One region of the Cellvibrio sp. GW822-FHT04B05 genome, then DNA from elsewhere that is predicted to be linked to it. Evidence: predicted binding sites of a transcription regulator. Region 1 holds the regulator's gene; each other region holds the start of a gene.
The links. The regulator sigma-54, encoded in region 1, starts transcription at its own class of promoters, with help from an activator protein. The targets are predictions, from matches to a motif close to TGGCACANNNNTTGCNNT.
Positions count from the first base shown of each region.

Region 2: the regulator sigma-54 is predicted to act here: its motif matches at 4,793-4,810, upstream of flgB (flagellar basal body rod protein FlgB).
Region 3: the regulator sigma-54 is predicted to act here: its motif matches at 4,027-4,044, upstream of AC1RJL_RS18165 (alginate export family protein).
Region 4: the regulator sigma-54 is predicted to act here: its motif matches at 1,116-1,133, upstream of glgC (glucose-1-phosphate adenylyltransferase).

Region 1 covers NZ_JBXAMU010000001.1:550,593-558,635, forward strand. The annotation lists gene AC1RJL_RS02185 (TonB-dependent siderophore receptor) at 1-245, shown strand, start outside; gene AC1RJL_RS02190 (acyltransferase family protein) at 340-1,392, opposite strand; gene yjgA (ribosome biogenesis factor YjgA) at 1,602-2,120, opposite strand; gene AC1RJL_RS02200 (HPr family phosphocarrier protein) at 2,311-2,583, opposite strand; gene rapZ (RNase adapter RapZ) at 2,587-3,456, opposite strand; gene ptsN (PTS IIA-like nitrogen regulatory protein PtsN) at 3,468-3,920, opposite strand; gene hpf (ribosome hibernation-promoting factor, HPF/YfiA family) at 4,017-4,307, opposite strand; gene AC1RJL_RS02220 (RNA polymerase factor sigma-54) at 4,452-6,107, opposite strand; gene lptB (LPS export ABC transporter ATP-binding protein) at 6,312-7,037, opposite strand; gene lptA (lipopolysaccharide transport periplasmic protein LptA) at 7,044-7,673, opposite strand; gene lptC (LPS export ABC transporter periplasmic protein LptC) at 7,660-8,043, opposite strand, start outside.
Region 2 covers NZ_JBXAMU010000005.1:106,434-114,476, reverse strand. The annotation lists gene flgF (flagellar basal-body rod protein FlgF) at 1-291, opposite strand, end outside; gene AC1RJL_RS16310 (flagellar hook-basal body complex protein) at 576-3,002, opposite strand; gene AC1RJL_RS16305 (flagellar hook assembly protein FlgD) at 3,093-3,797, opposite strand; gene flgC (flagellar basal body rod protein FlgC) at 3,817-4,266, opposite strand; gene flgB (flagellar basal body rod protein FlgB) at 4,324-4,725, opposite strand; gene AC1RJL_RS16290 (CheR family methyltransferase) at 5,046-5,921, opposite strand; gene AC1RJL_RS16285 (chemotaxis protein CheV) at 5,976-6,932, opposite strand; gene flgA (flagellar basal body P-ring formation chaperone FlgA) at 7,137-7,934, shown strand.
Region 3 covers NZ_JBXAMU010000006.1:15,481-23,523, reverse strand. The annotation lists gene glk (glucokinase) at 1-692, opposite strand, end outside; gene AC1RJL_RS18170 (glycoside hydrolase family 3 protein) at 1,251-3,710, shown strand; gene AC1RJL_RS18165 (alginate export family protein) at 4,184-5,428, shown strand; gene AC1RJL_RS18160 (hypothetical protein) at 5,635-8,043, opposite strand, start outside.
Region 4 covers NZ_JBXAMU010000005.1:227,346-235,388, forward strand. The annotation lists gene glgC (glucose-1-phosphate adenylyltransferase) at 1-1,046, opposite strand, end outside; gene AC1RJL_RS16725 (hypothetical protein) at 1,191-1,406, shown strand; gene glgB (1,4-alpha-glucan branching protein GlgB) at 1,427-3,634, shown strand; gene glgA (glycogen synthase GlgA) at 3,656-5,104, shown strand; gene AC1RJL_RS16740 (ABC transporter ATP-binding protein) at 5,154-6,767, opposite strand; gene AC1RJL_RS16745 (ABC transporter permease) at 6,771-7,664, opposite strand; gene AC1RJL_RS16750 (ABC transporter permease) at 7,667-8,043, opposite strand, start outside.

The DNA.
Region 1 (8,043 bases):
ATTCTTACGGTGATGCCATCGTCCCAGCTGCGATCAGCACAACGGGTGAAGCAATTGCGGTAAAACAAGAACAACCATCTTATTGGTTGGTGGATGTAATGGCTCGTTACTCTGTTAACGATTCGTTCTCGGTTTCACTTAACATTGATAACCTGTTTGATGAAATCTACAACCGTTCTATGTGGGGCTATTCTGATTTCGGTGATACCCGCAGTGCGACCGTGGGCATGAAATACCGTTTCTAAGCCCGCATGGGAATCAGGAAAGTGATAATTATCTCGCATAAAAAAGCCAGCTCCTAAAAGAGCTGGCATTTTTTATAAATTTTCAATGTTGTTTTTATTTTTGGATTTCAGTTTTAGGCAGCAGTGCACGCTTTAAGACTTTTTGTAGTGGTCTCTCGACACAACGATGGATTAGCCAAGCCGCAATCAGCATGAATATCACCACGCCGGTAACTAACACCCATCCCGGCATCAAGTCATGCCAGGCATTAAACATCATAAAACCAATATTCTCATGCAGTAGATACAGCGGATAAGTCAGCACGCCCAGATAATAAAAACGCGGGTCGCATAACAGTCCGGTTTTACGCAGGGCAATCACCGCCATAATTGCAAAAAATAGCAGCGTTGATATGACGGATACCCACACATTGAAATCCGTTTTGTACCAACCGATCATCAGTTCAGTAAACACCTGATTTTGACGCACGCAGAAGATTACGCTTAGCAACAGGAGTACACCGTAGCCCCACTGGAAGCCGCGCGATCTCACCAGATAGAGCACGCAACCACAGGCAAAATAACCCGCCCAGTGCGGAAAACCGGCAACGAATGTTTCAACGCTGGCGGCCAGTGGTGTTCCCAGTGCGATGATGGATGCAATCAGTACGGCACCGCAAAACCAGGGTAAGAAGCGCAGCAATCGTAACCAAACCATTACTAACACGAGCGCGTAGAATTTTAATTCAATCCACAGCGTCCAATAAACACCGTCCACCAGGGGCACATCAAACCCATTCTGCAACATGGTCAGGTTGACGAGAAAATGCGACCAGCTCACCTGAAATGCCGGTTGGTTAAACAGCACGGCAGCGCCCGCCGTCAATATGACGCACAACCAATAGGCGGGATAAAGACGCACAAAGCGCGAAACAATAAATTCGCGCGGCTTACCATCCTCGGCACTGAGTAAAATCACGAAACCGCTAATGATAAAAAAGAAATTAATCCCCAAATACATGTAGCGCCCGTACTCACCAAATGCATCAGTGCGTGGCGCCGGCGCAAAATCCAACACTGATCCGACAAAGGTGTAGTGAAATAGCACTACCAGAACTGCTGAAACAAGGCGCAGTAAATCTATTTCGTAAAACCGATTGTTATTCATCAATTATGCCCGCAGAAACAAGAATGCCGCAGTGTAATTGAGCGCCAATTATAAGCTCCAGTTAATATCTGTTAACTGCTGGTAAAGCATTGTTGGCAGTAATTTGTATGCTCAAGATGAAGATGTTCTGCCCTAAAATAAGTATTTCGACCTAAATTAAGTCGAAAAAAAGCCGCTGAAATCAGCGGCTTTTTTATCCCTGCAATTTTTTAATCTTGCAGTTCGAGTTGTTCACGAATAAACGCAAACAATTTGCGTGCGCTTGCGGGTGGCTTGTTTTCTTCGCGCTCTTTTTGCGCACTGCGGACTAATTGACGCAGGTGCTGCACATCAATGCCGGGGCAAGAAGTTACCAGCGTTTGGAATATTTGCTTGTCACCTTCAATCAACAGATCGCGGTAGCGCTCGATTTGATGCTGGCGATGGATGTACAGATCGCTGCGGTTTTGCATTTTATCAACCGCTGCCTTGATTTCCTCATGATTGCCTTCACGCATCAACCGGCCGATGTATTGCACTTGGCGGCGGCGGGCTTCTTTGGGCGGTAATTTGCGCGCGATATAAATAGCGTCGAGCATGGTATCGCTCAGCGGAATGCTGGCGAGCTGTTTTTCATTCATATCAATCAGGCTTTCACCCAGCGCTTGTAAAGCGTGCATATCGCGTTTTACCTGCGATTTGCTCAGGATGTAATCATCGGGATTGATGTCGTCGTAGTTGTAGGCCATAAAAATTACTGTACCTGGCGCGCGCAGGGCGCAATTGGATATAACAGCTGGCGCTTGGACACCAAGGCTGGGATGCCGTGGATGGTCGCTGAGCCGGAAAAGGTCGCGCAGCTTAGTGCAGAAAAGCAACAACAACAACCGCTTTTACCATTAACCGGGTGCGCAGGTTACTGTTATAACGATAGTTCGTTTATTCGCCTTCTTCAAAGCGATCGGCAATCAGCGCACGTATGGCGCAAATTGCAGCGTCGGCATCATCACCTTCGGCGCTGACCTCCAGGGTTGTGCCACAGCTGGCGGCAAGCAGCATTAATGACATAACGCTCTTGGCATCGGCCCAGCTACCTTCGCCCACGCGAGCGGATACTTTTGCCTCAAACCGGTTGGCAAGGGTGGCCAGTTTGGCGGCAGCGCGTGCGTGCAAGCCGCGTTTGTTGATGATATCGAGAGTTTCAGTCTGCATAATCTAGTGTTTTTTGTGCTTGTTAATATCGCGATGGCGAACCTGGACATCGCTAAAACTGTGGTCGAAATGTTTTTGTAACCGCTCCGATAGATACACAGAGCGGTGTTGGCCCCCGGTACAGCCAATCGCGATGGTAATGTAGCTGCGGTTATTGGCTTGGTAACGCGGCAACCAGCGAGTGAGGTAATGCTCGATGTCGTCGTACATTTCCTTCACTGTCACCTGCTCTTCCAGGAAGTCGATAACCTCCTGGTCTTTGCCAGTTTGCGGCCGCAGGTTGGGTTTCCAATGCGGATTGGGCAGGCAACGCGCATCGAATACCAGATCGGCATTCACGGGAACTCCGTGTTTAAATCCGAAAGATTCAAACAGGATTGCCATAGTCGATTCGCTGCGGCCAACTACTCGTTCTTTCACCAGGTCGCGCAACTCGTGCAGGTTCAAATGACTGGTATCAATCACTTGATCTGCACTGTCGCGAATAGGCTCTAGTAGAGTTTGTTCAGCAGCAATCGCCTCTTCTAAACTGGTGTGTTTATCTGACAGCGGATGCTTGCGTCGGGTTTCACTAAAACGCTGAATAAGTACGGCGGGTTGTGAATCCAGAAACAGTGTCTGGAATGGCAGGTGCGCTTCTTTAAGGGTACTGATCATTTGTGGGAAGATTGACAAATCTTGCCATGCATTGCGCACATCAATACCAATCGCAAAGCGATGTTGGTCATCTTTATGAATCTGGATCTGGGCCACCAGTGCGGGCAATAGGCTGACAGGCAGGTTATCGATACAGTTAAACCCCACATCCTCAAGGACATGCAGTGCTGTACTTTTACCTGAGCCGGAAAGGCCGCTGACAATCACCAGATGCATAATTGGTCCTGTTAAGGAGCGGCGAGTGCCGCTTGGTAGAGCGCTTCATTGCTTTTGGCGGCGCGCAGGGTTTGGCGATAATCGGCATTATTCAAAGCTGCGGCAAGTGCCGCGAGGGTTTGCAAATGTTCGCTATGGGCATCTTCCGGCACTAACATGGCAAACAATATATCGACGGGTTGTGAGTCGATTGCATCAAAATCAATCGGGTCTATCAACGTGATCAGCGCCCCGACGGTGCCGTTGCAATGTTCAGCGCGGCAGTGGGGAATGGCGATACCGTGGCCAATGCCGGTCGAGCCCAGACGTTCGCGGCCAATCAGGCGGCGAAATAAATCATCGGCATCAATTTCGGGAATGTCCTGCGCAATGGTGTTGGCTAGCAACTCCAGCGCGCGTTTTTTACTGCCGCCTTCGACACCGCAGAGGGTTCGGCGAGGGGTGATCAGATTTTGAATTTGCATGACTGGGTGATGCCGGGCATCTCTCGCTGGATAATGTGGTCATCGCTTATGGCGATGACAGCACAGGTTCAGTTAACAGGTTGGTGCATGCGCCGATTAGCGATGGCTGCGCATTTTTTCTTTGTGTTTAATTAATTGGCGATCAAGCTTATCGGTCAGTAAATCGATTGCGGCGTAAAGATCGTCATGGGACGCGTCGGCATGTACATCTTTGCCGCTTACGTGAATGGTGGCTTCTGCCTTTTGAATAAGTTTGTCGACTGAGAGGATAACGTGTGTGCTGGTGATGCGATCGTGATGATGGGTCAGGCGCTCCAGTTTACTGGTGACATACTCTTTCATTGAATCGGTAACTTCTACATGGCGACCGCTGATATTTATTTGCATAGATACTTCCTCTCGCTAGAAATAAAACAGTTGCAACCTGCACAACCTCTATTACATCTGTGAATTTATGATCCGAACTTTATTCAATATTCAACATTCAACTACATTCGAAAAACCGTCGCACTACAAGTGACCAGTAATGTATTAAATAGTTTTACGCTCGTTCGACGGTGGAATATTGAGGGACTCGCGATATTTCGCAATGGTACGGCGCGCCACTTGAATACCTTGCTCGGCGAGCAGATCGGTAATTTTGCTGTCGCTCAAAGGTTTTTTGGGGTTTTCTGCGCTCACCAATTTTTTAATAATCGCGCGAATCGCAGTTGATGAGCATTCGCCGCCACTATCAGTACTTACGTGGCTGGAGAAGAAATATTTCAGCTCAAAAATCCCTTGCGGTGTATGCATATATTTCTGCGTGGTGACACGCGAAATAGTAGACTCATGCATTTCTACAATTTCAGCAATATCGTGTAGCACCAATGGCTTCATTGCTTCAGGACCGTAGTCCAGGAAGCCGCGTTGTTTTTCCACAATACAACTCGCTACTTTCAGCAAGGTTTCATTGCGGCTCTGCAAGCTCTTCAGGAACCAGCGTGCTTCTTGCAGGTTATCTTTGAGGAAGGTGTTGTCAGTGCTGGAATCGGCGCGCTTCACCATAGAAGCATAGTCCGAATTAATCCGCAGGCGTGGTGCAATATCCGGATTTAGTTCAACTATCCAGCGGCCATCACGTTTTTCAACAAACACGTCGGGAATAACATATTCCGTGTCGCCGCTCGCAATCATATCGCCCGGGCGCGGATTCAAGCTTTGGATTAGCGCTACAGCGATGCTGAGTTCTGCTTCCTTGAGTTTGGTGCGGCGCATTAACTGGCGATAATCGCGGCTGCCGAGTATTGGTAAATATTGCCTGGCGATTAACTTGGCTGAATCCAGGAATGGCGTTTTAGGATCGAGTTGTTGCAGTTGCACCAGCAGGCATTCGGAGAGATTTTGGCTGCACACGCCGCAGGGGTCGAATTGTTGCAGGCGGTGTTGTACCGCTTCGACTTCATCGAGTTCAAGCTCTTCGAAATCGCCGCGCATACCTTCAAAAATTTCTTCGACGGTGATGGATAGCATGCCACTGGGTTCTACCGCATCGATAATGGCCATCGCCAATACGCGGTCGCGATCCGACATAGGTGTCAGGTTCAGTTGCCACATCAAATGATCGTAGAGTGAGTCAGTAGCCGCGCGACGGCTTTCGAAGTCATTGTCTTCGTTGTCGTAATTGCTTGAGCTGCTGCTGGATGAGGATTGGTAAACGTCATCCCAACTGGTGTCTACCGGCAAATCGCTGGGGATTGATTCATTCCATTCGCCATTGTCAGTGCTAAAACTATCTCCGTCGCCATAGACATCGGAATCGCCGAAGGATTCGCTTTCACCAAAGCTTTCGCCCTCGCCAAAACTTTCACCTTCCGAATAGCTATTGCTCTCGGCGTAATTATTATCGGCGGTGGCGGAGTAACTTTCGCTGGCAGTGAAATCAGTGCCATTATCGGCGCCGGCTTCGGCAGCAATTTCCAGTTGACGGGTGTAATCCGCTTTATCTAACTCACTGCCTTCATATTCGTTGGCGGCGCTGGGCGAATCAAAAGCTTCTTCGATCTCCAACATTGGATTGGACTCGAGTGCTTCCTGGATTTCTTGTTGCAAGTCTAACGTCGATAATTGCAGCAAGCGGATCGCCTGCTGCAATTGCGGAGTCATGGTCAGCTGTTGGCCGAGTTTAAGCTGGAGAGATTGCTTCATTATGTGAACGACAAACCCTTATAACGCAGGATGGAAAACATCAGTTATGTGGAGTTTAGTCAGGGTTGGCCGCGCAAGCAATAAGCTTAAGCAAGCTTTATGCCTAATGGGCAAAGATTGTTACTTGTCAAGTCGTTTATGTGGGGTCTATTGTGCTGGTGACGGGCGGTCGGTAACACTTAAGGCGACTAGTTAAAGAGGTGTTTACAAGCGGAAATTTTCACCCAGATAGACTTGGCGCACTTTGCTGTTGCTTAGCACTGTCTCGGCATCGCCTTCGGCAATGATATGGCCTTCACTGACAATATAAGCGGTTTCGCAAATATCCAGCGTCTCACGCACATTGTGATCGGTGATAAGCACACCGATACCGCGATCTTTCAGATGGCGGACAATCTCCTTGATGTCATTCACCGAAATAGGGTCAACACCGGCAAAGGGTTCATCGAGCAGGATGAACTTGGGGTCGGTCGCCAATGCGCGGGCAATTTCTACCCGGCGGCGTTCACCACCGGACAGCGCCATACCCAAGCTGTCGCGGATATGGGTGATGTGAAATTCATTCAACAACGATTCAAGCTTTTGCTGGCGCTGTTGACGGTCGAGATCATGACGTGTTTCAAGGATCGCCATAATATTATCGGCGACCGTCAGCTTGCGGAAAATCGATGCTTCTTGCGGCAAATAACCAATACCGGCGCGGGCGCGGCCGTGAATCGGTAGCTGGGTAATATCGCGGTCATCGATCAACACGGTGCCATTATCAGCGGGAACCAGGCCGGCAATCATATAAAAACAGGTGGTTTTACCGGCGCCGTTGGGGCCGAGCAAGCCGACGATGCGGCCGCTTTCCACGGTGATCGAAACATCAATTACAACCTGGCGTTTTTTGTAACTTTTGGCGAGATGGCGCGCGTGCAAGCTGGGCATAAGGTATCAGTCTGATGATGCGGTTGATGAGGCGGCGGACGAACTGGCTGATGCCGGGCTTTGGGACTGGCTTGGCGAAATAATCTTGATGTCGTCACCGGCTTTGCCACCTTTGGGTGGAATTACGATTTCAATGCGCTGGCCACCACCACTGGCGGTATTATTGCCGGCGGCCTTCATTACTTCTTTAACCAGATCGTAGTCGATATGCGGGCCGCTCATGACGGCGCCATTCTGTTCAACGGACGCATTTTCGACCAACAATAAATGCTCGTTGTTCGGCGTGTAAGTAATTTGCTTGGCTGCTGCAGTCACCACACCTTGATCTTTTTCCGGTTGTTGCTGGAAACGGGCGGGGCTTCCGGTGGCAATCATTTTCTCGACGCTGCTGTCGGAGTTGGTATGAATCACGATGGAGTCCGCCGAAATCACCAGCGACCCCTGGGTAATTTTTACCGATCCGGTATAAGTGGCCACGCCGTTTTTCTGGTCGACTGTCAAGTTGTCGGCTGAGCCGCGAATAGTTTCATTTTTGTCAGTGGGCAAGGCATAGGTAGCGACGCTGTAACTGGCGATGAGTGCGGTTAGCGCGAGCGCGACTGGCGATAATGTAAAACGGAATTTAGCGGGGATCATAAACAGCCTTAACCTGGGACTTTAACTGAAGCCGACTCTGCGCCAGGTCGGCATCCATACCTTTTGCATCTATCTGACCTTTAGCGCTGCGCATCTTAACAGCTTTGTCAGTTTCCGCGAATTGTTCACGGGGGCGCACATGCAGTTCGCTGGTGGTAATTTGGATCAAGCCCTGGGACGGAGTCTGTTGTTGGATAAGAACATTTTCGAGCAGGCGAATCAATTGACCGTTGCCCTCACTGCGTCCGATAGTGGCAGTTACTAACCAGGGCGCATTGGAATCGGCATCATGGAAAGCCATATTAGGCTGCTCGATCAAGGTGTAATCAGTGTCTGACGGCACATCCGGATTCATTTGGTAATGGGTGAC
Region 2 (8,043 bases), on a different contig from region 1:
AGTGCCATCACCAGCTTGCACGGCAAAGAAGCCGTCGCCCTGGATGGCAACATCAAGTGGGTTGTTGGTCGTAATCATCGGTCCGGAACTGAACTCGGAACGCGGTGACTCTGTCAGCGCATAGGCGCGGGTTGGCTGGCCATCGCCGTAGTAAACACCCATGCTGCGTGATTGCTCAAAATCAGCGCGAAAGCCGGTCGTGCTCAGGTTAGCCAGATTATTGGCGCGATTGGCCTGCGCCAGCATATTGTGCTTGGCTCCGGTCATCGCGATAAAAAGAGCTTTGTCCACAGTGTTTCTCCAGATTTCTAACGCATACCAGAGCGCTAGTTTTTTGGCAGATTTGCCGTTATCTGGAGTTTTGCAAGAGCAGTGCCAACCCGAAAAAAATCCGTAAGCACATGAAATTAAAGGAGAAAACATAAAAGAGAGAAAAGCGGCAAAATCGTAACAATACCGGCGAACAAAGAAGCGGCAAAGAGCTTCCGCCCTTTGCCGCTGTAGTGGTGTAATTTATTGGCCTTGTTTTTTTAGAGGCGCGGTAATTTTAGGGCGCGATAAATCGTGCCCCTACTTTATCTCAGGTTAATAATGGTCTGCGTAGTGGCGTTAGCCGTTTCAATGGTTTTGGCATTTGCCTGATAGTTACGCTGCGCAATAATCAGATTCACCAACTGCTCCGACAAATCCACGTTGGATTCCTCAACCGCACCGGCAGTGATATTACCCAGTTGTGCAGAACCCGGAGCGCCGATGATCGCCTCGCCTGACTCAAACGTCTGTGCCCACATGGTATCGCCAGTTGGTTTCAAGCCCTCAACACTACTGAAGTTGGCCAACGCAACTTGCCCTAACACTTGCGCTTCACCGTTGGTGAAACGGGCAAATACAATACCGGTGCTGCTGATATCCAGACCCGCCAAACGGCCTGTCGCATAACCATTCTGATCCAACTCTTCTACCGAGAAGACACTGCCAAACTGGGTACTACCCGCAAGGTCAATCAAGAAGTTCGAGCTTGCTGGTGGCTCGGCAACCGGGATGGTTCCACCTTGCAACACATTCAACGGACCCAGTGCTCCAATAGGTGCGCCGTCTGACCCAATCGGCGTCCAGTTGGAAATCAAAATAGCGTCGGTCATTGTACGATCAATGGTTCCTTCAGGTGTGAAATGCACATCGAAAGACGCCATAGTAGCCATGATATTTTGTGGTGATGGCAAACTCGGATCGGGATCACCCACATTCTGACCATCGATTTGCACGTACATTTTCCAATGGTTCGGCGATGTAGTTGGATCCGCTGGATCATAGGCCTGCTTTACAAAATACTGACGCATTGAATGCACGTTACCCAAGCTGTCATACACAGGTGTTGTTGTGGCGTGGTTAAACGTTTTTTGATCGTTAGGATCAAACGCATTAATGGGCACCGGAGTAAAAAACCCTGGAACATTAATGGAATTAAATAGACTACCGCCGCTCACTGGCACTGTTGGTTGGCTGGATGCAATCGAATAGCCCTCTTGCATGGTGACAGTAATCTGACCACCCACTTTTATACCGTTATTGACTAACGTCGGATCAAGGTTGGTATCCAGTACTTGCTGCAAACCGCTAGCGCCCAGTATGCCAACAATGCCGCCAGTTGCACCAAACGAAAAGTCCAGATCGCGACCCGTGGCAGAGACCACTTCCAAATTACCCGTTGTGCTGTTGACGCTCGCCGTGATACCAAACAGAGTTGATTTACTTAATTTATTGATTTCGTCTGCCAGCGCCGTCATGTCAGGACTGCCGGTTGATGTGAGTGTTACGCCATTTAGTTTCAATGTACCGTTGTTAGTAAATGGTCGTGCGGGAATTGCTGGTGGACCGACCTCTGCCGGAATTGTACTTAGAATACTTGCCCTGGTAGTCGCCGTTGCGGATACGCCAGCCAGGGAATTTAATTCGGATGCAGTTTCATCAGCACTAGCACCATATTTGCTGATGTAGGTTATAGGCCTGGCATTATTGGGCCCCTGAATTACCAAGGTGTGCGAACCATAATCATTGGTAACTTTTGGAATACCTTGCGTAAAGGTGCCTGGAAATGCAGTAGTAAGGCCGTTCGCCCCTGTGCCTGCGGTAATAGACAGAGTCGATGCAACACCGGTCGCCAAATCCCGAACTTTCAAGCGGTTATCAGCCGAATCGTAATAGGCTTGTACGTTTAACGGAGTTGGAGTACTGAAATTACGGTTGTTAATTTCGTTAGCCAAATCCGTCAAGTTGTTATAAACACCCTCTGCCAGAGTGAGCGTTACGTTTTCAACGGTGCCACCGGGGACAGTGCGCGATATGGTAAATGTTGTCGGGGTAGTTGGAGCGCCCGCGATAGTTACCGGTAAAGTCACACTACCCAAATCGATTGTGGAAGTGGTAGCGGAAAGCAAACCGGGTTTAGCAACACCAACCCCGGTTCCATTGGTTGCAAAACGCGAACCCGTTGTCTCAAGAACAACCTCATTGGAGTTAAGGTTGTAAGATGCATAAACACCCGTGGTTTGACGTGGATCTTGTGAGCTTACATCCACGCGCAACTTACCCAACACACCACTTACATTGCCATTGGCATCTGCCGCGAAACCTTGCAGTAATGCACCGGTGCCATTGACGATATAACCGTTTTTATCCAGACCAAAAGTTCCCGCACGGGTATACAGACGCTCACCGTTTTTTTCCACCACAAAAAAGCCTTCGCCATTCACTGACAAATCCAATTCGTTTTGCGTGAATTTCAAATTGCCTTGAGTAAATTGCTGGCGAATATTCTGGATAGTCACACCGCTACCTGCAGTATTTGATCCGCCACCTAATAAAGTACTGGTGTATACATCACCAAATTCAGCGCGCGACGATTTAAATCCAATGGTACTGGCATTCGCGATATTATGACCGGTCACCTGCAGATCGGTATTTGCCGCACGAATTCCGCTTAACGCTGTATTGAAAGACATATTACACCTCGACCATAACGATTAATGGCTTAAAATTTCTGTTGCTTGCACTTGAGTGCAAATATTTTCAATCGTATTTAATTAGATAAACTAATTAAATTGTTTTACTTTGCTTGCTTCAACCGCGCCTATACCAGCCAAATTCAAAATCAATGATCCATTCTCACCAATGGTCACACTATTTACATTGGCACTTAGCGACGTTTTCAATGCTTCGGTTTTACCATTCTGATCGGCGGTAATTTCAAACTTATATTCACCGGCTGCAGCCGCCGCTTCACCCGCCTCCCAATTTAATAACTCGCCGTTAATTTCAATATTTTGACCATCCCAGCGGAATACCATGTCACCTTTAGGCACTTCGCCCACTGGAATTTTCTGTACCAATGCGCCTTTCTCGTCATAAATACTGATCGATAAATTCCTGGTCGAATAAGCCAACTCTGCACTACCCGCAACAATTCCACCTTTAACCAAGGTACTTTTCTCTGATGCCACTGTGACGCTGCGGCCTACCAGAGACGATGCCTGCAATGCATTGTTCGATGCAAAATTATTAAAGCTGGTATTTAAACGTTCCAATCCTTCCACCGAACTGAATTGTGCCAATTGTGCAACGAACGCACTGTTATCTTGTGGGCTTAGCGGATTCTGGTTGTTCATTTGCGTAATCATTAATTCAAGAAACGCAGCTTGACCCAACTCATTGGTATTTTTTTTCGTTTCTGTTTTTTTGGTAATGCTCAGGTTGTCGGTAACGCTGGAGCTGCTATTGGTGCTGCCTACAGTTGACATAACTTTTCTCCCTCGTTAATTACTGGCCAAGAGTCAATACACGTTGAACCATTTGCTTGGCTGAATTCATCACTTCAACGTTCATTTGGAATGAACGCGATGCAGCAATCATATTTGCCATTTCTTCTACCGGATTTACGTTCGGATAAAACACATAACCTTGCTCATCAGCTTTGGGATGGCTTGGTTCGTAACGCCGTTGCAGTGGCGCATCGCTTTCAACAATTCCAAGCACTTGCACGCCGGCAGCTGCATCAACTTCGTTATTGCTGTAGGTGCCTTCGGTCACACTTGCACGCATGGCATCTTGTTGGATTGCAGCAAACACCGGCTGGCGGCTGCGATACACTTCATTCACACTGGAACTGGCGGATTGCGCATTCGCCAGGTTACTGGCGGTAGTGTTCAAACGCAGGCTTTGTGCGTTCATACCGGTGCCAGCGATATCAAAAATATTTCCAAGTGCCATGATTTATTACCTGCAAGATGTTTCTGGAAAATGCGTTAACAACAATCCGAGGCGCGATTATTCGCCGCGGATAGCGGTGCGAAGACCGGTAAATTTGCTATTTAAAAACTGGAAGCTCGCCTGGAACGCCAAGGCGTTTTTCATGTATTCGGCATGCTCAATTTGGTCTTCTACGGTATTGCCATCAATTGAAGGCTGTTGCGGGGTGCGATACAGGACATCACCCTCGTTAGTAGAAAAACCGCTGCCATCAATATGGCGAGACTGTGTAGTGGACAAGCCAAAACCGCTGGAGCCGTTCATTTTCTGGCTCAAGGCTTGCTTGAAATCCAGGTCTTTCGCTTTATAGTTCGGCGTATCGATGTTGGCCAGGTTGTTCGCAAGGACACTGGCACGCTCGGAGCGAAAGTGCAGCGCCGATTCGTGGATACCGAGAGCTTTTTCGAAAGAGATAGACATTTCAGTTCGCCTTGTATTCATCAGGGGTGGCAACCGGAAGGGTCTGCTACCTTTTGTTACTGATAACAAAGCAACGGCTGTGCCAACGCCCAACATAAACCACAACCTATTGTTTTTAAAGGATAAAAACAATAATAACGAAGGCCAATAGAAAAGCGGCAAACAACAAGCGGCAAAGGCTTTCCGCCTGTAAGTACAGGAAAATCACCTGAGCGGCAAAGGGGAATTGCGGTAAATACGCGCGCAAGAAGAAAAGCCGGATGTTGAGTCCGGCTCTCGATAAAAGCGTATCGCCTGATGGATTGGGTCTAGAAAAGGCGTCAAATTGCCCGATAGAGAATGCCCGGTTCGCATCGAACCATTTCAAACAAATCAGCAGCGCCCGCCAATCCTTCTGATGATCCCAGGAAGAGAATGCCTTGCGGTTTCAGGGAAGCATGGATTTTTTGCAGGATCTGCCGTTTTAGCTCGGCATTGAAGTAAATCAGTACATTGCGGCAAAAGACGATATCGAATTTGCCCAAAGCGGCGTAAGAATCCATCAAGTTGAGCGAGCGAAAATCGATACGTTCTTTCGCAACGCTTTTAACACGCCAGATTGCCGGTTCAGGATTATCAAAATAGCGCTCTAACCGTTCGGCGGATAAGCCACGCAATACCGACAGCTTGTCATACTCACCGCGCTTGGCTTGCTCCAACACAGTCGATGACAAGTCAGTCGCCACAATCTGCACTTGTCGCGCTAAATTGCCCATCGCCTGGCGCTTGTATTCTTCCACCACCATGCTGATGGAATACGGCTCCTGTCCCGAAGAACAGGCCGCCGACCAGATACGCACTGGCCCAAACATCCGGTTATTGCCTGCCATTAACTGCGGCAACAGCGTATTTTTAAGGTGATCGTAAGGATAATTATCGCGAAACCAGAAGGTTTCATTGGTAGTCATCGAATCCACAACCTGATCTTTCAGCTTACGGTTGACTCCCAGCTTTAATACTCGCACCAGTTCACCGAACGAGGCGATATTGTTCTCCTCCAGAATGCGGCGAATGCGGTTAGTCACTAGATATTGTTTGTTATCGCCCAGCGAAATGCCGCAGGCGTCTTCGAGGAATTGGCGAAATTGATCAAACTCGGTCTGGTCGATGCTGTCGCGACCCGACGGTTTGGCAAAGGACGACTCTTTATTAATCATAAATTTCCAATGTAAAACAATTGCCGCGCGTCAATTCACCACAGCAATACAGGATCACGCTTCTTCTGGCGGTAACAAGCTTTCACCGGTAATCGCCAACACACGGTCATTCACACGTTTTGCCAGTTCATCCGGATGGAATTTCGCCAGGAAGTCGTCCGCTCCCACCTTGCGCACCATGGCCTCATTAAAAACGCCACTGAGCGAGGTGTGGAGGACAATATGCAGTTTTTTCAGGTCAGGATGATTACGCACTTCTGCGGTAAAGGTGTAGCCATCCATCTCCGGCATTTCGATGTCGCAGATAATCATAATCAGTTCAGAATACGGGTCCTTGCCTTCTTTCAAGATGTCCTGCAGATACCTGAAGCCCTCTGCCCCGTCCTTCTTGAGTGTGGTTTTGATTCCCATGCTCTCAACCACACGCTGAATTTGCTTACGTGCAATAGTCGAGTCATCAATAATCAGTACGTGTTTTTGCACCACGCGATCGGCAATGCCATCCTCAATCACACCGGCGCTCACGTCTTCACGCGCAGGCGACACTTCCGCGAGGATTTTCTCAACATCGATAATCTCAACCAACTGGCCGTCCACCTGGGTAACGGCGGTCAGGTAATGCTCTCTACCTGCTCCCTTGGGCGGTGGATGGATATCGCCCCAGTTCATATTGACAATGCGCTCAACCGAACGGACCAGGAAACCTTGGGCAGTGCGATTGTATTCAGTGATGATCACGAAGCAACTTTCAATATCCGGTAACTCGCGGCGGCCAATGGCCAGGTTCATATCCATGATCGGCAAAGTGCCGCCGCGGATATGGGCAACACCCCGTACCACTGAGCTACGGCCGGGGATCGCGTTTAGCTGCGGGCACTGCAATACCTCTTTCACTTTAAAGACGTTGATGCCATACAGCTGTTGACCGCCGAGCCGAAACAACAGGAGCTCAAGACGGTTCTGCCCAACCAGCTGTGTGCGCTGATTGACACTATCCATTACACCAGCCATGTAATTACCTCATTTATTCTCAACATTAGGGCCACATTAATCTCAACAATAGGACCAAGGCTATCGATGATTCGATTACCACCATACGGCACAGTATTTGCTTTGATGCTAACTAAAGCAGCTTAGCGGCAAAAAACTGCCAGACTTTAGTCATTCATGATCCAGACCGGCACTCAGTTCTTACCCTTGAGGATAGGACAAAATATGGAACTTCCTAGTTTTTATAGCACTTTCTTGCGGAAATTTTTGCGCCACAGCAAAAGCGGGAAAGCTATAGCTGAACAGCAACTAGCCCCTGTTAAAGCGGCAATCCCTGGTCAAACGGGATTGGTTTTCCTATTGTGTGGGCTCGCCCCTTTAGCCTCGGCCCAGATTTATCCGTCAAACCAGCTAAAACAAGATATCGCCAGTTTTTTGGCGACTGAGTACAAACAGGTTGACCACCAACGCATCGATATCAGCGTCGGTAACCTGGATAATCGCCTTCGTCTTGCCACCTGTGATCACGCGCCGGTTTTCACCAGCCAGGATCCAACAGGCTTCGGCGGCAATATCAGCGTCAAGGCCCAATGTAGCGGTAGCCAGCCTTGGGCAGTACACGTTCCGGCGCAAGTGACTATTTATCGGGAAATTCCCGTCGCCATTCGCGACATCGCACGTGGTGAAGTGATTAGCCAGGCACAGATGACCGTCAGCCTTGTAAACATCAGCAGTATTCGCCAGGAGTTTTTACCCGAAGCGCGTGCCATTTTCGGCAAAGAGGCCAAGCGTAATATCAGCAAAGGCGAACCGTTTAAAACCGCCATGTTAGATGCTCCCACCGTCGTTAAACGCGGTGAAATCGTAATGCTGGAATCCCTTGCGGGCAGTATTAAAGTGAGCAGCGCAGGCACGGCAATGGTGGATGGTCGGGTCGGCCAGAAGATTCGCGTACGCAATAATTCGTCCGAACGGATCATCAGCGGGATTGTTGTGAGCCAGGGCGTAGTACAAACCTTGTGATAGAGGAAAGTTTTTTTAAATTATTGCTAAAGTTAAGCGGCCGCCGGCCGATAAGACTGCCAGGGACTCTTTTTATCAAGCACGTTTTAACTGGTTATCAAACGTGTTG
Region 3 (8,043 bases), on a different contig from region 1:
GCGCTGACATCAGCAGGCGTATAGGGTTTTGCCTCGACACCGGAATTGTGTGCAAGCGCGCGATAGAGTGTTACCAAGCCGCCGCCAGATAGAATATTTTCCACTGATACGTGGTTTTGTTCTCTCAGTAAAAACGATTTGATATCCAGCTCTTTTTCATTAGTCGGTGCAAAGCTTGCGTGTCCGCCTTCGGTAGGGATGATCTCCCATTTGTTTTCGTCGGGAACCAGTATCGCCATGCCAAAACCAGTGCCTGGACCCATCACTACAATAGGTGCATCTGCGTTGGCTTTGTGAGAGTCGTACAAGGTGACCAGCTCGTTTTCTTGCAAGAATGGAACGGCGTAAGCGAGCGAGGCGAAATCGTTGATCACATGCAGGGTTTTCATACCCAATTGATCGCGCAAGCCGTCAATCGAGAATTTCCAGTTCAGATTGGTCATCGATGCCTGGCCATTTTCAATAGGGCCGGCGATTGCCAGGCAGCCATAGGAGGGAACATCAATGCCAAATTCAGCACAGCAGGCTTTAATCATGGTGGCCATGTCAGCGTGATCGGCACATTTGAGAGTGATTTGGCGTTCAGCGGTGTAATTGATTTGGCCATTTTTGCGCGTATCTTCCGCATCAAATTCAACCAGGCCAAAGCGGCCATTGGTGCCGCCGATATCTGCAACCAGTAACAGGCTCATGTGACTCCTCAACTTCTTTTATATAGAAGATCAAATAGTTATAGGGGGAATGTGTTGGAATAGTGGTTAGGCGCGGGAGGATAACATTAATCTGAATGAGCGGAAATTTACTTTTCATCAAGATTAATCAATTGTCACTTATTGGCTTTTGCTACAGACATTGATTCTTTTATAGCGATTTATTCACATATTTTGCTGATAAATCAGATTGTTAATATCTTCAGTTTTGTCGGTTAAAACATTATTGACAGCGCTGTCAGTAAAGGGTAGTTTGCGCCAGCTTGGGAGTGGTTGCTGGCCCTTTTATCGGCCACAATGAAGTACGAGAAACCTTGTCATATAGAGAGAAGCTCAGTGATGAGCATTCCGCACGAGTTGCTCCTGACTGGTTATACCTCGGGGTTAGTATCAGGGAACCTTCTGCTTGATTATCCAGACTGCTGCTATTAAGTGATGCAGTCTTGTGCCCTGTTTGGCAGGGTGTTCAAGTTTTATATCGTCATTATCCAGATTAATTTATACAGTCAAGTTAGCCAGACAATCCCGGAGGTTGTAAACGTGCAGTGGCCCAACATCACCAGCAAGGTGAAAAAAGATCCAGCGCTTGAAGCAAAAATTGATGAATTGCTTGCGCAGTTAAGTCTTGAGGAAAAAGTAGGGCAGATGATCCAGCCGGAGATTCGCCACCTCACCCCGCAGGATGTTAAGGATTATCACATCGGCTCGGTATTAAACGGCGGTGGCTCGGTTCCCAATGGCAACCGCTATTCGAAAGCGGCCGATTGGCTGGCAATCGCCGATGCATACTACCAAGCGTCTATGGATACCAGTGATGGCAAAATCGCGATTCCGATTATGTGGGGCACAGACGCTGTACATGGCGTGGGCAACATCGTTGGCGCAACTTTATTTCCGCACAATATTGCATTGGGTGCAGCGCGCAACCCGGCGCTGATTAAAGAAATCGGCCGCATTACAGCAACTGAAATTGCGGTAACCGGTTTGGATTGGGATTTCTCGCCAACAGTCGCTGTTGCACGCGATGATCGCTGGGGGCGTACTTACGAATCTTATTCCGAACATCCTGATCTGGTACGTGAATATGCGGGCATGATGGTTGAAGGCCTGCAAGGTGAAGCGGAAAGCTCCGGCTTTTTATCCAAATATCGTGTTATTTCCACCGCTAAACATTTTATCGCCGATGGTGGAACCCACAACGGGATTGATCGCGGCAATTGTCTTGATGATGAAGAAACTTTATACCGCGTTCATGCGGCCGGTTATTACAGCGCGATTGAGGCCGGTGTACAGAGTGTGATGGCTTCTTTTAATAGCTGGCATGGCGAGCACATGCACGGGCATCGCTATTTGCTTACTGATGTACTGAAAGACCAAATGGGTTTTGATGGGTTGGTCGTTGGCGATTGGAATGGCCACGGATTTATTGCGGGTGCCACTGTATTAAATTGTCCTCAAGCGATTAATGCCGGATTGGATATTTTTATGGTGCCGGACCCGGATTGGAAAAAGCTTTTTCACAATACTGTCGAACAGGCTCGCACAGACATTATTCCTATGGCGCGCATTGATGATGCTGTGCGCAGAATCTTGCGTGTTAAATTGCGCGCAAATTTATGGGAAAAAGGCTTGCCGTCAACACGTCCGCTAGCGGGCAAAGATGAGCTGCTTGGTGCAACCGAGCATCGTGCAATTGCCCGGCAAGCTGTGCGTGAATCGATTGTCTTGTTAAAAAATAAAAACAATCTTTTACCTCTGTCGGCTAAAGCCAATGTGCTTGTTGCTGGCGATGGTGCGGAAAATATCAGCAAGCAAACTGGCGGTTGGTCAGTGAATTGGCAGGGTACCGGTAATACGATGGCCGATTTCCCCGGTGCCACCACAGTGTGGGCGGGAATTCAGTCCGCCGTTACCAATGCAGGCGGTCGCGCCACGTTAAGTACAGACGGTTCTTACATTGAAAAGCCGGATGTGGCTGTCGTTATTTTTGGTGAAGATCCTTATGCAGAAATGCAGGGCGATATCCAACATCAATTGCTTAAAGCGGGTGATACCAGCGATCTCGAATTGTTGAAGAAATTAAAAGCCGACGGTATTCCCGTAGTTGCGCTTTTTATTACCGGTCGTCCCATGTGGATCAACCGTGAGTTGAATGCCTCTGATGCATTTGCCGTTATTTGGCAGCCGGGTACAGAAGGTGCGGGTATTGCAGATGTGATTTTCAAAACGGCGGCGAATCAAATTAATTATCCGTTAAAAGGTCGTTTGGCGTTTTCCTGGCCGAAGACACCTGACCAGGGCACCCTGAATATCGGCGATGAAAATTATGATCCTCTCTTTGCCTACGATTTTGGTTTGACCTACGGTGACACAGATACATTGGGTGATGACCTTTCAGAAGAGGGCATTACCTTTGCGGCCAGTTCACAGGTATTAGAATTATTTAATCGTCGTCCTTTGGGGGCATACAGCATTATCCTGGAGGGTAAAAATAATGACCGTGCAAACCTCAACGGCAATATCGCCAGCGTTTCTACCTTGACTGTCAGCTGTGTCGACCGTGATGTGCAGGAAGATGCACGTCGTGCGATATGGAATGGGGAAGGCGAAGGTCTTGTAGGTATATCCACGCTCAACCGCCAGGTGCTAAGCGATTATTATGAGTCAGATTCTTCGTTGGTATTTGATATCAAAGTCGATACAGCACCCGCAGATAAAGCTTGGATACGCATTGGTTGCGGTCCCTCCTGCTATTCGCAAGTGGACATTACCCGTGAGCTGACAACCATTGCCGGTGCCGGGTGGAAAACCTTGTCGGTAGATTTGAAATGTTACCCCGATGCAGGCACTGATTTTGGTTTGAAACGCACTCCGCAAGAGCTGTTTGCGCTGATCCTGGAGCCATTCTCACTGGTTGCTAACAACAAGCTGGATGTAACCTTTGCACAAGTGAAAATAGAAAAAGGTCTTGCCCAAGGGGCGAGTGTGCGGATTAATTAATCGTCAACCACCTTCAATCCCGGAAGCCGCACAAGCAATTGTGCGGCTTTTTTGTGCTTGCCGTTTGAGCCAGTAAATAATGCTGCTGATGTTTTGCCTTAACATTGTGCATTTCAAAAAATGATCGGGCATTTCTGTGATCCACTAATGTGCATTAAGTTTTTTATTTTTGAATTTAAATGGCGCTCTGAAAATTTTATTTCACCACAAAAGAGCATTAAAAAATTTGTGATATCTTAAATGCTGATTTTTGGTGAATTTATATCCCTTTGATTAATAATGAAATATTCCTTCAAAGTCTTTATAAGAAATCAATTGGCATAAGCATTGCTCTCCTGCATTTCAGCCACTTCCGTGTTGTGACCATAAAAATTACGTGAGCTTTTTAGTGCATGGAAAAAATAAATTTTAAAAATTTATTGGGGCGGCGCTAATGACTTATACACATTTTCTTAAAACTTTGGGGAAGCTCTATGAAAAAAAATACCATTCATCTTCTTGTTGCTGCGGCAAGCTCATTGTTTTGTGCTGTGCCCGGCGTTTCAGCGAAAACATTTACTGAATCCATGCAGCAGGGCAGTGTGATTAAAGTAAATTTTCGCACGCGCTATGAAGATGTTAGCGAAGATATTATCGATGCAACCGGTAAAAAAATTGGAGAGAAAGAAGCAGATGCCTGGACAACGAGATCGCGCTTGTCCTATCAGTCAGGTGTCTGGAATGGCTTTGGTTTCACTGCGGAAATGGATAATGTGAGTGAGATGACTAATGATGTTGACTATCGTACTGCCGCGAATGATCCGGCAAATATTAACAGGGCGGTCATTGCTGATCCCGTTGGAACAGAAGTGAACCAGGGTTTTATTTCCTACACCACGTTCAATAACCAGATTAAATACGGTCGCCAGCGATTGATGCTGGATAATTCACGGTTTATTGGAAATGTGGGTTGGCGACAAAACGAACAAACCTATGACGGTATTTCGTTTACCAACAAAGCGATTCGCTACACTAATTTTACTTACGCCTATATCAAAAATGTGAATCGTGTTTTTGGTGAAGATAATGCGGGATTGGGAGATTTAAATATGAATAGTCACGTCCTTAATGCAAGTTACACCGGCTTTGATGCGGGTAAATTGATTGGTTATTCCTATCTGCTGGATGTGGAAAACCCTATTGTACAATTTGGTCTTTCCAGTGATACCTACGGCGTGCGTTGGCAAGGTGTTGTAGGTGAAGCGTTTATCTACAACCTTGAATATGCTACACAAAAAGAGGCAGGTTTAAATGCAGCCTATGATGCTGATTATCTGTTGGCAGAAGGTACTTATACCATTTCCCGCTTTAGTATTGGTTTGGGATATGAAGTGTTGGGTGCTGATGATGGTGCTTATGGTTTCGCTACGCCACTTGCAACATTACACGCATTCAATGGGTGGGCGGATAAATTTTTGACCACGCCCAAAGATGGATTGGAGGATAAATATTTGAATCTGGGTGTAACATTTGCCGGTGCCCAAGCATTGCTGGGTTATCACAAATACGATGCTGATTTTGGCGGCGCCGACTATGGTGATGAAATTAATTTGAGCCTTAGTAAAAAAACAGGTGCGGTAGTCTGGACTGCAAAATATGCCCAATACGCGATGGGCGATGCGGCAACCAAAGTAACCGATACCGATAAATTCTGGATAATGGCAGACTGGAATTTTTAATCCGTATTTAAAAATGTTGTTACAAGACATTCGTAGGGGCGCTGCTTGCCGCGCCCAATCGCCCAATCTACCAGATAAAGAAATGACCAAATAAAAGACTCGGCGCAGCAAGCAGTGCCCCTACAATTTAAATCGGAAAAGGATATACAGTATTTTTATTTACCCTCGCCAGTTGGCGAGGGTTTTCTTTTTTTACGATTGAAAGGTTATACAGCCGGTGAGTTTGGATTGACTGTTTTATTCTCCGAATCCTCACCTTTTGCTGCGTCAGGAGCCGATGGCAGAATTGAATCCGGTGCATACCAAAGTGCATGGCGACTCAGCTGTGCCCAGCTCCAGCGAACCCATTGCGTCAACGCCGATGCGAGCCAGAGTGACCAGAGCAGCATTACTAATTTATAGCTCCACAGCGGCAGCGAAATAATCCAGGCTTGCGGAAACTCATTTGTACTTTGGTCTTGATACCAACGTAAATGATGGGCATTGGAGCCATTGCCTATGATGTGCATATCGGGGTTGGATAATAAGCTGTAGGGAATACTACCCAGTATTAATAGCAGCGTAATTAGCGATAAAGAGAAGAGGCCGAACTGCATCCATTTAAAAACAGTGCGCGACGATATTTTCTCCAGCATTCCTCGTCGGTTGAGTAGGATCAGCCAGATAGCAACAAGCGCCAGCACGTAAAGATTAACCGTTGCAACGCCCAGGCTTAACAGCACCCACTGGTGTGTTTTCAGTGGTGTCAGGTTGCTGCGTCCGAGCACAACAGCAAGTAATAAAATGATCACCAACATTCCCCACAGTAATACCGATGGTCCCATGCTTGGGCCGCCCACGAGTAGCGTCCAACGGTCACCGGGTAAATTGATATTGATACTCTGGTTGCTGCTATGGTTGCCAAGATGTATTAACGGGCTGTTGGTTTTAAAGCCGATGCCCTCATCTTCCTGCCAGCCAATTTCCAGATCTTGTTTGCCGGGGCGCAACGGAATTTTTATCCCGCCATTAACTGCTTGAAGCGCAACTTCCTCGCCATTAACCGTAATGCCCGCAAGGCGAGCGCCTTCAGGTAGGTTGAAATCATAGTAGCCCGCTTGATTGGTGCGCACCAAGAGTGAAAGCACCGAGTTGCTGGCGCGATCGCCAAGGTCGTAATCCAGTTTGGCTTCGTCGATGCTAATAGCATTACCTTTGGTTGCCTCAGGTCGGCTTACAAAAATGCTGATGCTTTCATCGGGCCAGGGTTGCCATACCGGTAAATTGTTATTGGCATCCGAATAAATGGATGGGATTCCCGTTATCTGGGTATTCCAAATTGGCGAGCTATCCAAAACCCATATTTCAACCCACGCTGGATTTACAGATGCCTTTAGCGTTAAAGGAGATTCTGCTTTAAGGGTGGAATGCCAGATTATTTGTTGCTGGTTTGCATTTAACTGCACGCTGATTTTGCCTCTGCGGGCTTCGTCCCCGGTAATGGAAACATCGCCGCTGATGGGCGACTCTCCGGCAAGCAAGGGGATATCCAGATTGATAATTCCCTCGGTGGGCGCGATGCGTTCTACCCGCGTCTCTACTCGCCACTCCAAGCCCAATTGCAATTGACGAGTTACAGTAACGAAAGGTGTGATAGGGTCCGGGCGCAGATGCTCCACCGTGTCCTGATTTGCACTGCTTTCACTGCGCTGTAATTGCAGTGAACTGCTGGCCTGGTTTGCGGTGGGGGCACCATTTAATTGCCAATCCTGTAATTGGCTGGTGAGATTGTGCAAGGCCAGCGGGAAAGCGAGATTGATGTTATCTCGACCTGTTACATCAGCTTGCAGGCTGATGGTGTTGCGTCCCTTGCGCAAATTAACAAGCAACTGACCGCTTACTAGCTGTACCAGCGATGCCGGTTTGTTGTTAACCTGGACCTGGTTCGGCCACCATTGTTGCCGCTGTGCGGGAAGCGGCAGGGCGATCAAGTCGGCACTGTGAATGATCATCTCCAGCGCAAGTTTGTCACCCTCCATTTTTAACCGGACTGATTCGATACTGGCGCAGTCTGGCAGGCACTCACCGGGTTTGGTCAGTCGTGCTTCCAGTTCTTTTAATAAGCTATTGGACACGAGGACATCGGCTTGGGCGGGATCGCTTTGGGTTAGTCCACCAGCAATTATCAGCACTGCCGGCAATACAATTTGTTTACCAATTTTGAACGATGGGATTTTGTGTCCCACTTGTTGCAAAAATAAACGCAGTAAAAGCGCACCCAACAGCAATGGCAATATCATCGACAGGATATTGCCCAAGCGATTAAATGCTGGCGACACAAGATAAAGTTTGGTGATTTCATCCGGCTTTACTGGTCCACTCCAGCTTAAATAAATGTTGTTCCAATTCCAGTCGGGAATTCCCGGGCCTGCTTGTACTTGTTGTCCTATATCGTACTCCTGCGAAACTTGCTGTTTTGTGTAGGATGCGCGCGCGCCGGTCACGATTATTTCTTCTGCCATTTGCGGGGCAGGACTTGTAACTGATTTGCTAACTTTCTTATCCGAGGAAGCAAGCGATATTCCCCATGATTTTTCGAAATAGTTTTCAGTGATATTACGCTCGGCAAACTCCAG
Region 4 (8,043 bases), on a different contig from region 1:
TGAACGCGCACTCGCGGGAACAGTAGTGAGTGTTTTATTGCCGAACCGGAAATGATGCAACCACCAGCAATTAAAGAATCAACAGCGTATCCACGGCGACCTTCATCGTTAAAAACAAATTTGGCAGGAGCTACTTGCTCTTGATAAGTCCAGATGGGCCAAGCGGCATCGTATAAATCCAGTTCCGGTGTAATGCCAGTCAATTCAAGGTTGGCTTCCCACAGCGAGTCTACCGTCCCTACATCTCGCCAGTAGGCATCGCCGCCAGAGACTGGATCCTGGAATGGGAATGCATTCACCCGATGGGTTTTAATCATTGATGGAATGATATCTTTGCCAAAATCATGCGATGAATTTGGATTATCGCGATCCTTTAACAATTCGCGGAACAGCGCTTTTGTACTGAAAACGTAGATGCCCATCGAGGCCAATGCTTTATCGGGTTTGCCGATCATTGGTTCCGGATTTGCAGGCTTCTCTGTGAATTTTACAATTCGATGTTCCTTATCTATATCCATCACACCAAATGCATGCGCAATTTCCAATGGAACTTCGATGCAACCTACAGTGATATCTGCGCCACGCTCAACATGAGCAGCGATCATGGTGCCGTAATCCATTTTATAGACATGGTCACCCGCAAGAATTAATACGTACTCGGGATTGTGACGACGAATAATGTCGATATTTTGCAATACTGCATCGGCAGTACCTGCATACCATGATTCACTCAAGCGCTGTTGCGCCGGTAATAATTCTACGAATTCACCCAGCTCACCACCGAGAAAGCCCCAGCCGCGCTGTACATGACGATCGAGTGAATGAGATTTATATTGGGTTAACACGCTGATACGACGTATTCCGGAGTTGACGCAGTTAGAGAGAGGGAAGTCGATAATGCGGAATTTACCACCGAAATGTACTGCAGGTTTTGCACGCCAGTCTGTTAATTGATGCAACCGGGATCCACGCCCGCCTGCAAGAATTACCGCCAACGTTTCTCGCGTAAGGCGACTAACAAAACGCCCCGATGTTGGTGTACTCATTAATACGTATTCCTTATGGCTATTGTGTCTGAACTATGAATTTTGTGTTACAACGCTATGAGCAGTGTAAAGGCAATATCAATGCCAATAAATTGATTTGACTCAAACCTGACCAGAACACAAAAATTTTATGGTGCATTTAATATGGCGCCACTGCGCAATTTAAATGCAAAGCTAAGTGTAGCTACAAGTTTGGCATTGAATCTGCAAATGGCTTTTATTGCCATTGTTTTTTGCAAAAAAATGGTGCATCAAATGAAACCGATAATAGCTAAGCTAGTAGAGTCGAATCATATGACGATTTTATGTAGCCCAAAATCGGGCATAATCGCGCACATGCAAAATCAAGTGCCACAATAATCACTCCAGGAATCGATTGAATGTTGAATGTGAAGCAGGACAACCCCTTATCCCACGCGATGTTGCGCATAGTTACCGCTACCCACCATGATCCCTTTGAAGTACTCGGACGCCACCCTTTAGAGGAAAATGCGACCACCAGCGCTGACACATTTGTCCGTGTCTATCTACCTGGTGCACGTGCTGCAGCCTTACTAATCAACGATCAACAGCATAATTTAAACCGTATCGAGGGCACTGATTTCTTCGAATGGCAGGGTTTGGCAAAGACACTGCCGGAACATTATCTAGTCCAGTGGCAAGATCGCCACAATGTGACTCACACAGAATTCGACCCCTACTCCTTTGCACCACAATTGGGCGAGATCGATATGCACTTGTTTGCGGAGGGTCAACATTGGAATATCTATCAACATTTGGGTGCTCATCCACGCACAGTTGATGGAATCGAGGGCGTACTGTTTGCTACCTGGGCGCCTAATGCAGAGCGCATTAGCGTTGTCGGTGATTTTAATGACTGGGATGGCCGTCAGCATCCATTGCGAGTACGCGGTGGCAGTGGCTTATGGGAGGTTTTCATCCCTGGTATTGAGGCTGGGGCGCTCTATAAATTTGAAATCCGCAATCGCGTCACTGGCGCTGTTTTCCTTAAATCAGATCCCTATGGCCAAGCGTTTGAATTGCGCCCGCAAACTGGCTCAATCGTTGAAGCACCTTCCCGTTATGAGTGGCAAGATGGCGATTGGATGAATCGACGCGCCCACTGGGATTGGCAATCTTCCCCTCTTTCCGTCTACGAAATGCATCTCGGTTCCTGGCGTCGGGGTTGGGCTGGCGAATTTATGAATTATCGCGAACTGGCCCATCAGATTGTGGATTACATAAAGCCACTAGGTTTTACCCATATTGAAATCATGCCCGTAAGTGAGCATCCACTGGATGACTCCTGGGGTTATCAAACCACCGGTTACTACGCGCCAACCAGCCGCTTTGGTACGCCTGACGACTTCCGCTATTTTGTTGATTACCTTCATCGCCACAACATCGGGATTATCCTCGATTGGGTGCCGGCTCACTTCCCTAAAGATGCCCATGCCCTCGCACGCTTTGACGGCTCCGCACTTTATGAACATGAAGATCCACGTTTGGGCGAGCATCGCGATTGGGGTACGTTGATCTATAACTATGGCCGTAATGAAGTACGAAACTTCCTGCTGGCAAACGCTTTGTTCTGGCTGAAGGAATATCACCTTGATGGTTTACGTGTGGATGCGGTGGCGTCCATGTTGCATCTGGATTATTCGCGCGAGCCCGGTGAGTGGATTCCCAATATTCATGGCGGTAATGAAAATCTGGAAGCGATGACCTTCTTGCAAAAATTGAATGAGGTTTGCCATGGACAGCATCCCGGTGCTTTGGTGATTGCCGAAGAATCGACCGCATGGCCACAAGTCACTCGCCCGACCTGGGTTGGCGGCTTGGGCTTTTCAATGAAATGGAATATGGGTTGGATGCACGATTCTCTGGAATACATGAGTAAAGATCCAATTCATCGTCAGTATCACCACAATCAATTAACCTTCGGCATGGTGTACGCCTTTACCGAAAATTTTATGCTGCCTTTTTCACACGATGAAGTGGTGCATGGCAAAGGCAGTATGATCAATAAAATGCCCGGTGATGATTGGCAAAAATTTGCCAACCTGCGCCTGCTTTACACTTACTTATTCACTTATCCCGGCACCAAATTATTATTTATGGGGAGCGAGTTCGCGCAATGGAGCGAATGGGCACAAAGTCGCGCGCTGGATTGGAATCTTTTTGATTACGCTCCGCACCAAGGTATGCACGCATTGGTAAAAGATTTGAATCATTGTTATACCAGTATGCCTTCTCTCTATCAACGCAATTTCCACGGCGATGGTTTCGAGTGGGTCGATTGCCACGATAGTACCCAATCAATCGTAAGCTATATCCGTAAAAGCGATACCGATTTCAGTATAGTGATTTTGAATTTCACACCGGTAACTCGCACTAATTATCGTATTGGCATCCCTGTTGCCGGTGCTTACCACGAAGTATTGAATTCCGATTCCAGTTTTTATGGTGGCAGCAATTGGGGCAATTCCAATCCAATTTATTCACAACCCGTGCCCTGGATGAATCACCAACAATCACTGGAAATTAATCTGCCACCTTTGGGCGCCCTGATATTAAAACTTGCGTAAATGTAGGAAAAAGGATCACTCATGCAGAAAATTTTATTTGCAACCAGTGAAGTTTACCCACTGATAAAAACCGGCGGGCTTGCCGATGTCGCCGCGAGCTTGCCCCGCGCACTGCTAAAGCTCGGGCAGGATGTAAAAATCCTGATCCCAGCTTACGCAAGCGTTTTGGAAAAAGCTGCCGAAGCAGGAATAAAGGAAATCGCCAAACTTGAGATTGAAGGCTATTTGATATCGCTGAAGCAAACTCGTCTGCCTGGCACACGCGTTATTGTATGGTTAGTCGATATTGCCGAATTTTTTGAGCGGGCTGGTAATCCCTATTGCGGCCCGGACGGCAACGATTGGTATGATAATCACAAGCGCTTTTATGTGTTTGCAAAAGTAGCGGAATTAATTGCGTTAAATCAGGCTAATCTGGATTGGCAGCCAACGGTTGTACATTGCAACGATTGGCAAACGGCATTGATTCCTGCCCTGCTTTCTTTGCACCCCAATCATCCTGCAACAGTTTTTACTATCCACAATCTGGCATATCGCGGTTTATTTTCTTACCAGGCGTTTGCGGAATTAAATCTTCCCGCAGGATTTTGGCATCATGAACGCTTGGAATTTTACGGCCAAATGTCCTTTATTAAAGGTGGTCTGGGATTTGCGGATTACATTACAACTGTAAGTCCAAGTTATGCGCAAGAGATTCAACACCCTGAATTTGGTTGCGGACTGGATGGGCTAATTCGCTATCGCAGTGACTCAATTGCCGGTATTTTAAATGGTATAGATACCGATGAATGGAACCCCGGTACCGATCCGCATCTGACCTGTAACTACAACCGTCGCACCCTGGGAAACAAAACGAAAAACAAACTTGCATTGCAAGCAGAGCTTGGGCTGACTGTTAGCGCGGAAACTCCCCTGCTCGGATTTGTTGGGCGCTTGGTGGATCAAAAAGGTGTCGATTTAATTCTGGCACAAATGAACCAATTGCTGGGCCAGGATTGCCAATTGGTTATTTTGGGAAGCGGCTTTCCACATTACGAACAAGCCTTAAAAAATATTGCACAACAACATCCAACCAAAATTTCAGTCACCTTGGGCTACAACGAGTCGTTTGCACACCGTATTGAAGCAAGCAGCGATATATTTTTGATGCCCTCGATTTTTGAGCCCTGCGGACTCAATCAAATGTACAGTCTACGTTACGGTACATTACCCGTAGTTCATGCGGTTGGTGGCTTACGCGATACAGTACTCGAACAAGGACAAAATGATTTTCCTGCACAGGCCAACGGTTTTATATTTACCGGAGCCAGTGCGGACGAATTATTTGCAGCAATCCAGAGAGCTCTTTCGAGCTATCAACAAAAGGACCTGTGGCGGCAATTGCAATTAAATGCGATGAGCCAGGATTTCTCATGGGATGCAAGCGCTAAAGAATATTTAGCAATTTACGAAAAAATTATTCTGCAATAAGTGTGATATGACGATCAAAAATGGGCATTTTAAAGTGCCCATTTTTTCATTACAGCTTCGGAATTGCTGCCAATAATTGGCGGGTATATTCTTGCCGGGGTGCAGAGAATAGCTGCTCGGTACGTCCCTCCTCGACCAATTTCCCTTTTTGCATAACTACCACTCTGTCACACAGGTATCGTACCACTGACATATCGTGGGAAATAAATAACATTGTCAAGTTATGTTTCTGCGTAAGCTCTAACAATAGGGCTAGAATTTGCGCGCGAATCGTAACATCCAAAGCTGATACAGGCTCGTCGGCGATAATTAGTTTTGGTTTTAACGCAATCGCACGAGCAATTGCAATACGCTGACGCTGGCCACCGGAAAATTCATGCGGATATTTGCGGATAAAGCGTCGATCCAAACCTACGTCATCCATTAGTTCGTTAACGCGATCCAATACATTATTCTTAGTGGCAATTCCATGGACTAAAAGTGGTTCTGCCAGTGTATCGAATACTGTCATGCGCGGGTTTAATGATGCATAGGGATCTTGAAAAATCATTTGCACATCGCGGCGCATTTCTTTCAAGTTGGTCGGTGAAAGCGCAAGCAAATTTTTCCCGTTAAATATGATCTCACCGGACTGTGCATCAACCAAACGAACAACACTTCTACCCAAGGTGGATTTACCAGATCCGGACTCACCCACGAGCCCTAAAATCTCTCCTCGCTGGATGTTAATGCTAACGTCGTCTACTCCCCGTGCAAATTGTTTTACACGATTAAATAGGGAGCCTGATTGAGATGCATAGCCAACCTGCAGATGTTTAATGTCAAGCAATGGCAGCTCATTTTGTTTTGCTTCACTGGCAACCGGCTTTTCAGTAGTAAGTACTGCGCTCAATAATTTTTTTGTATAAGGTTGTTTCGGGTTTTTAAATATTTCATCAGTAGTGCCCTGCTCTACCAGTTTCCCTTTTTCCATTACCAACACATCATCAGCCATCTGCACCGCAACACCTAAATCATGGGTGATAAAAATAACGGCAAGATTATGACTCTTTTGCAGTTTTTTTATGAGGGCAAGAATCTGCGCCTGGACGGTGACATCCAATGCGGTAGTCGGCTCATCGGCGATCAATATTTCGGGTTCCGCCAGCAGTGCCATCGCAATCATTACGCGTTGGCGCATCCCACCCGAAAACTGGTGCGGATAGTCGTCAATTCTTTTTTCAGCATCATTAATACCGACTTCGATAAGTGAAGCGATTGCTTTTGCACGAGCTTCTTTTTTATTCATTTTCTTGTGCTGCAAGAGCACTTCAACCAACTGATCTGAAATCTGCATATAAGGATTCAGACAAGTCATTGGATCCTGAAAAATCATCGCAATCTTATGCCCACGCACATGCCGCAATTCCGCTTCCTGCATTTGCAGCAAATCCTTTCCACGAAACAGCGCACGACCAGATTCAATCTTGCCGGGCGGCATAGGAATTAATCCTAAAAGCGCATAACAGGCAACTGATTTTCCTGAACCCGACTCACCTACAATACCCAGAACTTTACCTGCCTCAAGCGAAAAACCTAGATTTTCAACAGCTATGGTTTGGCCATTTCGGGTATTAAAAAGTACACGTAAATTTTCAACACTGAGTAGTTTATCGTTGGCCATGATTTAATCCTTGGATGCTCTGGGATCGAGGGCATCACGCAGGCCATCGCCTAAAAAATTGAGAGAGAACAAGGTAATTGTTAATACCAAACCAGGAAAAATAAGTAACCATGGGTACTCTTCCATGGTCTCAACCCCGCCAGATATTAGTGATCCCCACGAACTTGCAGGTGGCTGAATACCCAAGCCCAAGAAGCTAAGAAAAGATTCCAGTAGAATTACACTGGGTATTGTTAATGTGGTGTATACGATTACTGGGCCAAGCACATTGGGAATCAAATGACGAGAAATAATTCTCCAGGGTGATAATCCCATGGTTATTGCAGCCTCAACAAACTCTTGTCGTTTTATGGTTAATACTTGGCCGCGCACAATACGAGCCATAGTAAGCCACTCAACCGCACCAATCGCTAAAAATAACAGCAGCATGCTGCTACCAAAAATTACAGTTAGCAAAATAATAAATATAGTGAAAGGTAAAGCATAAAGCGCATCAACAATACGCATCATAACTGCATCTACACGCCCACCTAAGAAACCAGCAACGGCCCCCCATATCACTCCAATGGTTAACGCAACTGCTGTTGCAATAAAGCCCACCGTAAGTGAAATTCTGCTGCCATACATAATACGCGTTAATTGGTCTCGTCCTAAAACATCCGTTCCCAACCAATGCTCAGCAGATGGTGAAACAGCTCCCAAATCAAGGTTTTGCTCTTCATAACTGTAGGGAGCAATCCATGGTGTTAGCAGAGCAATTCCGATCATAGATATCAAAACAATCAAGCCTAACATTGCCATTTTGTTTTTGAATAGTCGAGTCATAGCATCCCGTGTTAGTGATGCACCTTTCTCATATTCATTTATTAAATGTGTAGACGGAATACTATTCGACATAATCATTTCCCCCCCGCAAGGCTTTGTCGCACTTTCGGATTCAGCCAAACAAGCAGGATGTCAGCAATTAAGTTGAATAGAATAATTAAAAACGCAAAAAAAATAGTCAATCCTAAAATCATCGTATAATCGCGATTAAAAGCTGCCATCACATAGAATCGCCCAAGGCCTGGAATCTGAAAAATAGATTCGACAACAAAAGAGCCCGCCAGTAGACCAGCAATCGCGGGACCAAGAAATGAAACTACGGGTGTTATGCCGCCGCGCAAAGCGTGTACAAATATAATCCTCCCATGAGATAGTCCTTTGGCATGGGCAGTGCGAATGTAATCTTGTGACAATATTTCTAACATACCTCCCCTACTTATGCGGGCAATAT